DNA from 3 places in the Azospirillum sp. genome. Region 1 is predicted to be linked to each of the others. Evidence: riboswitches for the same ligand, from Rfam matches in the RefSeq annotation. Region 1 holds a riboswitch; each other region holds the start of a gene.
What was found. Region 1 has a riboswitch for thiamine pyrophosphate ahead of thiC (phosphomethylpyrimidine synthase ThiC). Riboswitches for the same ligand answer to the same signal wherever they lie in the genome.
Positions count from the first base shown of each region.

Region 1 (3,268 bases):
CCGCTGAGCGTCGGCGTGCTGCTCAGCGTCGGGCTGATCGCCGCCGGGATCGTGCTGACGGCGCGGGCGCGGTGATCCCTCGGGTTCGGCGGAAAGGGGGCAACAGGACACACGGATTTCGCGGATTGAGGCACGGATTGCACGGATTTCTCTTGTTCTTGCGACGCAAGCATAAAAGATCCGTGTAATCCGTGCTCAAATCCGTGCGATCCGTGTATCTCCTGTTGCCCTCAAGGATCGATCAATCCGCCGCCTTGTAGATCTCCCCGCCCTGCGCACGGAACGTCTCCGCCATCTCGGCCATGCCGGAGTTGGCGTAGTCCCGCACCTCCTGGGTGATCTTCATCGAGCAGAACTTCGGCCCGCACATTGAGCAGAAGTGCGCGACCTTCGCCCCCTCGGCCGGAAGGGTCTGGTCGTGGAAGCGCTCCGCCGTCTCCGGGTCCAGCGACAGGTGGAACTGGTCGCGCCAGCGGAACTCGAAGCGCGCGCGGCTCAGCGCGTCGTCACGCTCCCGCGCCGCCGGGTGGCCCTTGGCGAGGTCGGCGGCGTGCGCGGCGATCTTGTAGGTCACCACGCCCACCTTGACGTCGTCGCGGTCCGGCAGCCCCAGGTGCTCCTTCGGCGTGACGTAGCAGAGCATCGCCGTCCCGAACCAGCCGATCATCGCCGCCCCGATGCCGCTGGTGATGTGGTCGTAGCCCGGCGCGATGTCGGTGACCAGCGGCCCGAGCGTGTAGAACGGCGCCTCGCCGCACAGCTTGAGCTGCTTGTCCATGTTCTCCTTGATCTTGTGCATCGGCACGTGGCCGGGGCCTTCGATCATGGTCTGCACGTCGTGCTTCCAGGCGATCTTGGTGAGCTCGCCCAGCGTCTCCAGTTCGGCGAACTGCGCGGCGTCGTTGGCGTCGGCGATCGAGCCGGGGCGCAGGCCGTCGCCCAGCGAGAAGCTGACGTCGTACGCCTTCATGATGTCGCAGATGTCGTCGAAGTGCGTGTAGAGGAAGTTCTCCCTGTGGTGGGCTAGGCACCACTTGGCGAGGATCGAGCCGCCGCGCGACACGATGCCGGTCACCCGCTTGGCCGTCAGCGGGATGTGGGCGAGGCGCACGCCGGCGTGGATGGTGAAGTAGTCCACCCCCTGCTCGGCCTGCTCGATCAGCGTGTCGCGGAAGATCTCCCAGGTCAGGTCCTCGGCCTTGCCGTTGACCTTCTCCAGCGCCTGGTAGATCGGCACGGTGCCGATGGGCACGGGCGAATTGCGGATGATCCACTCGCGGGTGGTGTGGATGTTGCGGCCGGTGGACAGGTCCATCACCGTGTCGGCGCCCCAGCGGATCGCCCACACCATCTTCTCCACCTCCTCGCCGATCGACGACGCCACGGCGGAGTTGCCGATGTTGGCGTTGATCTTGGTGAGGAAGTTGCGGCCGATGATCATCGGCTCGGCTTCGGGGTGGTTGATGTTGGCGGGGATGATGGCCCGGCCGCGGGCGATCTCGTCGCGGACGAACTCCGGCGTGATGAATTCGGGAATGCTGGCGCCGAACGACTCGCCGTCGCGGGCCTGCTCCAGCGCGGCGGCGCGGCCGAGGTTCTCGCGGATGGCGACGTACTCCATCTCCGGCGTGACGATGCCGGCGCGGGCGTACGCCATCTGTGTCACCGCACGGCCGGGCTTGCCGCGCAACGGCCGGCGTTCCGAGCCGGGGTGGACGTCGAGGTTGGGCGCCTCGCCGGGGCGCAGCCCGTCATCCTCCGGGCGAACGGCGCGGCCGTCGTACGCCTCCACGTCGCCGCGGCCGCGGATCCAGGATTCCCTCAGGGCCGGCAGGCCCTTGCGGATGTCCACCGCCATGTCGGGGTCGGTGTAGGGGCCGGAGGCGTCGTACACCCGCACCGGCGGCTCGCCGCCGCCGACGCGGATCTCGCGCATGGCGACGCGTACACCCTGGTCGCCCGGCACGTACACCTTCTGAGAGGCGGGCAGGGGCCCGGTGGAAACGGAGAAGTTGGGGTCGGTGAGGTCTCTTGGCACGGTCGATCTCCTTCGTCGGTCGAGGAGATCCGGTCACAGGTGCGGAAGAAGGTGCGGGTGTGGTGGTGTTTCGGCGCCCGCAGCGGTTCCTTCCCTTCGCCGGTATGAGCCGGATCAGGTTCGAAGGGTCACCACGTCGCCGGAGCCCTGTCTGGGCCTTGGCCGGTGGTATCTCAGCCCCCTACGGGACCCCCCTGGAACGAGGCGCCATGCTGGGCCGCTTGCGAGCCGTTGTCAAACGGGAAAGGAACCGACCCCGCCGCCGCGCCGTTGCCTTTCCGTATGGTGGCAGCCGTGGGAGACAGACCTATGTTCGGGCACGAGGAATCGGACGACGACGCGCGCATCCGCCGCGAGGTCACCCAGCGCCTGACCGAGGACGAATACGTCGATGCGCACGATCTGGAGGTGACGGTCCACCACGCCGCGGTGACGCTGACCGGCAGCGTCGGCTCGGTGGAGCAGGGCCACCGCGCGGCCGAACTGGCGGCGAAGGTCCACGGCGTGGCGCAGGTGATCGACCGCCTGGGGCTGCGCCGCACCGCGCAGGCGGCGCAGGCGATGGGCGAGCTCGGCTCCAGCCCCGCCGACCCCGAGACGCGCACGCCCGGCGTGGTCGGCGACATGAACGAGCCGGCGACGCTGAAGGAGGCGCACACCAACTCGCTGACGCGGCGATAGGGGCGCGGCGTCAACGGGGCAACCCGGTTCACACGGATTTCACGGATTTGGGCACGGATTGCACGGATTGCCCTGCCGCGATCACCTCTCAAATCGTCCTCCCCGCGAAGGCGGGGATGACGACCAGGAAGGCGCTTGAAGTGAAAGAATGGATCAAACCAGATCCGTGAAATCCGTGCAGCCCCTGTTGTCCCCGAAACACAGGCACGATCCCAACGCCAAACGCCCGCCGCGGGTTTCCCCACGGCGGGCGCCGGATAGCTCGACAGACCGGGCGGATTACTCCGCGGCGGCGGCGGTCTTGTTCATGCCGCGGCCGGTGGTGCGCTCCGAGATGCGGGCCGACTTGCCACGGCGATCGCGCAGGTAGTACAGCTTGGCGCGGCGGACGTCGCCCTTGCGGACCAGCTCGATCGAGTCGATGCGCGGGCTGTACAGCGGGAACACGCGCTCCACGCCCTCGCCGTAGCTGATCTTGCGCACGGTGAACGAGGAGTTCACGCCGGCGTTCTTGCGGGCGATGCACACGCCCTCGTAGGCCTGGACGCG
Region 1 is NZ_JBOZRT010000124.1:12,533-15,800, forward strand. Features, by position in the region: gene ACRWK7_RS26820 (DMT family transporter) at 1-75, shown strand, start outside; gene thiC (phosphomethylpyrimidine synthase ThiC) at 242-2,038, opposite strand; TPP riboswitch at 2,112-2,244, opposite strand; gene ACRWK7_RS26830 (BON domain-containing protein) at 2,348-2,719, shown strand; gene rplS (50S ribosomal protein L19) at 2,999-3,268, opposite strand, start outside.

Region 2 (3,268 bases), on a different contig from region 1:
CCGCCGAGACGCCGACCTCGAACAGCGCGATCAGCAGCGCGCCCACCACCGCGCCGGGCACCGAGCCCCAGCCGCCGATGGTCACCGCGATGTAGGCCTTGAGGATCAGGTCGCCGCCGGCCGTCGGCGTCACGAAGAACTGGTTGGCGAGCAGCAGCCCCGCCGCCCCGGCGTACGCCGTGCCCAGCGCGAAGGTGGCGAGGATCATCGCGGTCACCGGAATGCCGCAGGCGCGCGCCATCTCCGGGTCCTGCGCGGTGGCGCGCAGGCGGCGGCCGAGCTGGGTGCGGGCGAACACCCACTGCTGCGCGCCGATCAGCAGCGCCGCGACGGCGAGGATCGCCAGCGACTGCACCGACACCACCAGCGGGCCGAGCGCCACCGTGCCGCCCCACAGCAGCGGCGGGGCGGCGCGCGGCTCGCCGCCGAACAGGGCGTTGGCGCCGTTCTGCAGGATGATGCCGACGGCGATGGTGCTGATGAACACCGACACGTGCGGCCGCCCGCGCAGCGGCAGGTAGGCGAGCCACGAGACGGCCAGGCCGAGGGCGGCCATCAGGACCAGCACCAGCGGCAGCAGGGCGAGGCCCGGGGCGGGGATCAGCTGGGCCAGCGCCACGGCCAGCATGCCGCCGGCCATGACGAGGTCGCCGTGCGCAAAGTTCACCGCCCCGGCGGCGTTCAGCACCAGCACGAAGCCCAGCGCCACCAGCGCGTAGGCGGCGCCGAGCGCGAGGCCGTTGAGGGTGAGCTGGAGGAGGATCATGCCGCAGGCCCCCTCCCCGTCCCTCCCCCGCTTGCGCGGTGGAGGGAGCCGAGCGGCGGAGTTCCCTCCACCGCCAAGGGCGGGGGAGGGTTAGGGAGGGGGCAACACGCCAGCCTCACTTCACCACGCCCGTCAGGTTGTCGTAGCGCTTGACCAGCACCGGCACCCGCGTCTTGCCGTCGTAGCAGACGATCACCGCCGAGTGCGCCATGTTGCCCTTGCCGTCCGAGGCGTAGGTCATGGCGAGGCCCTTGTGCGTGCCCCTGGCCAGCGCGTCCCGCACCTGCCCGGCCGTGCGCGCGCCCTTGGCGGCGGCGTCCAGCACCATCCGCACGCCGTCGTACTGGGCGAGCGCGAAGGCGTCGGGCTCGGCGTTGAAGGCGCTGCGGTAGGCGGCGGTGAACGCCTCCACCTCCGGCGAGCCGCCGGACACCGGGGAGGCCGCGGTCTCGGCGCACACGCCCTTCAGCTCGGCGGGCTCCAGCAGCGCCGCGGTGCTCGGCTGGTGCATGGCGGAGCCGGCGACGATGGGAATGTCCACCCCGTGCGCCGCCGCCTGGCGGATGAACAGCGCGGTGGGGGCGGAGTGCAGGTGCAGCACCAGCACGTCGGGCTTCGCCGCCAGCGCCTTGGTGATCACCGGCAGCAGGTCCTTGGCCGAGGTGTCCACGCCCTCCTCGAACACCGGCGTGGCGCCGAGCGCCCGGAACTGCTCCATCAGCTGCGCCTTGCCGCCCTGGCCGTAGGCGGTGGTCTGGTAGATCACCGCGGGGCGCCGCTTGCCCAGCTCCTCCACCACGTAGCGGGCGTGCGCCGCCTTGGTCACGGCGTCGCCGGGGAAGAAGCGGAAGACCCAGGGGTTGCCCTGCTCGGTGATCGACGCGGTGCCGGACACGGTGACCAGCGGCAGCCCGTAGTCCTTCGCCAGCGGCAGCATCGCCAGCATCTGCGTGCCGAGCATCGAGGCGACCACCGCGGTCACCGGCTTGCCGGCGGCGCGCTCCAGCGCGGTCACCGCGGCCTCCGGCGAGGTGCCGGTGTCCACCACGTCGGCGGTGACGCTCAGCCCGGCCGGCGCCTGCTTGAGGGCCAGCAGCGCGCCGTTGCGCTGGCTGGTGCCCTCCAGCGACAGGAAGCCGGTCAGCGGCACCAGGACGGGCACGTTGACCGACTGCGCGTGCGCGGCACCGGCCGCGAGCAGGCTCAACAGGATGGGAAACGCAAATCGACGCATGGCCTCTCCTCCGTGCCGGAGGGGATCGCCGCTCGAAGGGCGGCGCGCGGGCCGCGGTCCTCGACGGTCGGCTCCCTTCGCTGGCATGACCCAGATCAGGTTCGATGGGTAGTGTCTCAGCCCGCCCCGCACGGAGCAGGCACCCCAGCCGTTCGCGGGCGAGAGTACGGCGCCGGGCCGGCTTGTCAAGCCGCGTCCTTGAGCGCCTCCAGCTCGATGGCGATCTCGTCGATGACGTTGTTGTGGGTCTCCGCCGCCTCGGCCAGCTCGTCGTGGGTGATCGCGCCCGACGCCAGCTTCTGCTGCCAGCGCGGGGTCAGCTTGTAGGTCACCGCCACCGTGCGGAAGTCCACGCCCAGGTGCATGGCCAGACGCGTGTTCGGCCAGCGCCGCGCCATGAACAGCCGGTTGGCCTCCAGCGAGAACAGCGACAGCACGTCCGGCGTGATCGGGCGCACGTGCGTCGGGTCGCCCAGGAACCCGTCGCTGCGCGGGTGCGGCACGCGGATGTGGATGCGGGCGCCATGGCGGCACACGCGGTGCATCTCCGTCATGATGCCGAGGAACGTCCCGGTGGACTGGCCCAGATGCTCCAGCACGTGGATGAGTTGGATCTCCCCGACGCTGTCGTCGGGCCAGGGCCAGGGCACGGCCTCCAGGTCGGCGACCATGTCGGGAGCGAAGGTGTCGTACTTGTCGACATTAACGTAGCCGGCGAGCCGGGTGTCGCCGCAGCCGAGGTTGAGCTTGAGGCCGGTCATGACGCGCTCCGCAGGGACGGCCGACTCTAGCACGCCGGCCGCGCCTCGCGCCGCAGAACGTACAGGCCGCTGGCGATGACGATGCAGGCGCCCAGCGCCAGCGACGGGTCGGGCACGTCGCCGAAGATCAGCGCGCCGTACAGCACGCCCCAGAGCATCTGCGTGTACTGGAATGGCGCCACCACCGGCCCCGGCGCCATGCGGAAGGCGGCGATCAGGCAGAGCAGCGCGGTGCCGGCGACCAGCCCCACCGACAGCAGCAGCGGCAGGTCGGGCAAGGCCGGCGTCACCCAGACGAAGGGCTGCACCGGGGCCAGCAGCGCGCTGACCAGCAGGTTGCCGTAGAACGGCCAGGACGGCGCCGTCTCGCTGGTGCCGTAGCGGCGGACGATCACCGCCGACAGCGCGAAGCACACGGCGCTGAGCAGCGCGCCCAGCGCGCCGACGCCGACCACCGCCTCGGTCGGGCGCAGCATGAACAGCACGCCGGCGAACCCCGCCAGCACC
Region 2 is NZ_JBOZRT010000143.1:41,016-44,283, forward strand. Features, by position in the region: gene ACRWK7_RS29825 (branched-chain amino acid ABC transporter permease) at 1-766, opposite strand, end outside; gene ACRWK7_RS29830 (ABC transporter substrate-binding protein) at 882-2,000, opposite strand; TPP riboswitch at 2,056-2,157, opposite strand; gene ACRWK7_RS29835 (class I SAM-dependent methyltransferase) at 2,186-2,761, opposite strand; gene ACRWK7_RS29840 (DMT family transporter) at 2,788-3,268, opposite strand, start outside.
Region 2: linked by a shared signal. The riboswitch ahead of ACRWK7_RS29830 (ABC transporter substrate-binding protein) and the one ahead of thiC (phosphomethylpyrimidine synthase ThiC) in region 1 are both predicted to bind thiamine pyrophosphate.

Region 3 (3,268 bases), on a different contig from region 1:
CATCCTGCCCGTCCACTTCGGTGAAGGCGTACTCCATCGCGCGAAACCCTGACCCGCTGTTGCTGCGCCCATATTACGCAGGTATGCGGCGGATTACACAAAGTTCACGCGTGGTCCCGCCCGACACGCTGGACAAAGGCGCGCCCCGCCTATATTCCGTGCGAGCCCCGTCGGCCGCGCCAAGCCGGGCCGCCGGGGCTCCTCGACAAGACCTAAGCGTGCACCCCGGTGCTGCCGAAGCGGGAGCGGACGATGGACGTGGCCGAAAACCGTGACCCGCACCAGCCGCCGCCGCATCAGCCGGAAGAGCCGCGCCACCCCTTCCGCGAGGAGGACGAGGAGCGCGCCTACGGCGTCGATCCCGACTTCGTGGAGGAGATCGGCGACCTGCTGCGCGACGGCCGCGCCGACGAGGTGCGCGCCGAGGTCGAGGATCTGCACGCCGCCGATGTCGCCGACCTGATCGAGCAGGTCGGCCCGGACGAGCGCGAAGCCCTCATCGACATCCTGCGCCCGAACTTCGACGGCGAGGTGCTGTCGCACCTCAACGAGGACCTGCGCGAGCAGGTCATGGAGCTGTTCGAGCCGAAGGAGCTCGCCGCCGCGGTGGCCGAGCTGGACACCGACGACGCCGTCGACCTCATCGAGGACATGGACGAGGAGACCCGCAAGGCGATCCTCGACAACCTGCCCGCCGAAGACCGCGCGCTGGTGCAGGAGAACCTGACCTACGAGGAATACACCGCCGGCCGCCTGATGCAGCGCGACCTCGTGGCGGTGCCGCAGTTCTGGACGGTTGGCAAGACGCTGGACTTCCTGCGCGCCTCGGGCGACGACCTGCCGGAGGACTTCTACGACCTCTTCGTGGTGGACCCGCTGCACCGGGTGGTCGGCGCGGTGCCGCTCTCACGGGTGATGCGGCAGAAGCGCTCGGTGCGCATCGCCGACATCGCCACCGAGGACCTGCACACCATCCCCGTCACCATGGAGCAGGAGGAGGTGGCGAACCTCTTCCGCCAGTACGCCCTGGTCTCCGCCCCGGTGGTCGACCAGGCCGGGCGCCTGCGCGGCGTCATCACCGTGGACGACGTGGTGCACATCATCGACGAGGAGGCGGAGGACGACATCCTCAAGCTCGGCGGCGCCGGCGACACCGGCGTCTACACGCCGATTCGCGAGATCTCCAGGTCGCGCCTGTGGTGGCTGCTGGTCAACCTGGTCACCGCCTTCATCGCGTCGGGCGTCATCTCGCTGTTCGAGGGGGCGATCGAGAAGGTCGTGGCGCTCGCGGTGCTGGCGCCCATCGTCGCCTCCATGGGCGGCAACGCCGGCACCCAGACGCTGACCGTGGTGGTGCGCGCGCTGGCGACGCGCGAGCTGTCGCCCGCCAACGTCTGGCGCGTCTTCGGCAAGGAGCTGGTGGTGGCTCTGATCAACGGCGTGGTCTTCGCCGTGCTGGTCGGCGCCATCGCCTGGGTGTGGTTCGAGCCCACCATCGGCGTCGTCATCGCCTGCGCCATGATCATCAACCTGTTCGTCGCCGGCCTGTTCGGCGTGATGATCCCGCTGGGCCTGGAGAAGCTGGGCGTCGACCCGGCGGTGTCGAGCACGGTGTTCCTCACCACCGTCACCGACGTGGTCGGCTTCTTCGCCTTCCTGGCGCTGGCGACCGTTTTTCTGCTGTAATTGTTCCCTCAAACGGCGGGCGGGGCCGTCCGGCCCCTTGCCTTCGCGGCCATGTGGCCGCGGGGCTCCCGGCGGATCCATCGGATCCGCCTGCCGCCAGCACAAACCTTGCGGGTTTGTGCGAGAGGCCTCAACGGCCCAGTCGCGCTACGCGCTCCAAAAACTTCTTGCTTTGGTTGCGGCGGCCCGTCAGCATGTGGGCTCGGCATGGGGTGCTGCGCGTGGTGCGCGGCTGAGATCAAACCCATCGAACCTGTCTGGGTAATGCCAGCGAAGGGAGCCGCCTATGAGCGATTCTGCGCCCGCAATCCATCCATCGTCCTCTAAGTCCCCGTCCGTCGCCGTGATCGGCGCCGGCGCCATCGGCCTGGGCATCGCCTGGCGGCTGGCGTCGGCCGGCGCCCGGGTCGATGTCTTCGACCAGGGCGAAGCCGGACGCGGCGCCACGCACGCCTCCGGCGGCATGCTCGCCGCCTGCATCGAGACCGAACCGGGGGAGGAGTGGATGCTCCCCCTCAATCGGGAGAGCCAGCGGCGCTGGCCCGCCTTCGCGGCCGAGCTGGAGGCCGCCACCGGCCTGTCGGTCGAGCTGCGCACCGAGGGCACGCTGTACATCGGCCACACCGCCGACGACATGGCCCGCCTGCGCTTCCTGCACGAGTTCCAGCGCGGCCTGGATCTGCCGATCGAGCTGCTGAACGGCGCCGAGGCCCGCCGGCGCGAGCCCTACCTGCAGCCGGGCGTGGCCGGGGCGCTGTTCAGCCCGGAGGACCATCAGGTCGAGAACCGGGCGCTCAGCCGCGCCCTGCACGCCGCCGTGCTGAAGGCCGGCGGCCGGGTGCACGAACACGCGGCGGTGACCCGCATCGAGCTGCGCGGCGGCCGGGCGGCCGGCGTGTGGGTGGGTGACACGCTGCACCCGGCGGACGTGGTGGTGCTGGCCGCCGGGGCGTGGTCGCGCGGCGTCGAGGGCTTGCCCGCCGCGGGCCGCCCGCCGGTCCGGCCGATCAAGGGGCAGATGCTGGCCCTGCGCATGGACCCGGCGGCGCCGCTGCTGCGCCACGTGGTGTGGACGCCCACCACCTACCTGATCCCGCGCCTGGACGGCCGTCTGGTGATCGGCGCCACCAGCGAGGAGCGCGGCTTCAACGAGGACCTGACCGCCGGCGGAATCTTCTCGCTGCTCGAAGGCGTGTGGCGGGCGGTGCCCGGCGTCGCCGAGCTGCCCATCGACGAGATGTGGACCGGCTTCCGCCCCGGCAGCCGCGACGACGCGCCGATCCTGGGAACCGGCGAGGTGGAAGGGCTGGTCTACGCGACCGGCCACCACCGCAACGGCATCCTGCTGGCGCCGGTGACCGCCGACGCGATCGCCCGCCTGATCCTCACCGGCGAGACCGATCCGGTAATCGCCGGGTTCGGCATCGGGCGGTTCCGGGAGGCGGCATGACCACCATCCGCGTGAACGGCACGGCGGAGCCGCTGGATGCGGCCTCCGTCGCCGACCTCCTGGCCACGCGCGGCATCGGGCCGGACACCCCGGCCGTCGCCGTGGCCCTCAACGGCGCCGTGGTGCGCCGGG
Region 3 is NZ_JBOZRT010000033.1:20,565-23,832, reverse strand. Features, by position in the region: gene ACRWK7_RS06760 (STAS domain-containing protein) at 1-37, opposite strand, end outside; gene mgtE (magnesium transporter) at 253-1,686, shown strand; TPP riboswitch at 1,884-1,982, shown strand; gene thiO (glycine oxidase ThiO) at 1,973-3,136, shown strand; gene thiS (sulfur carrier protein ThiS) at 3,133-3,268, shown strand, end outside.
Region 3: linked by a shared signal. The riboswitch ahead of thiO (glycine oxidase ThiO) and the one ahead of thiC (phosphomethylpyrimidine synthase ThiC) in region 1 are both predicted to bind thiamine pyrophosphate.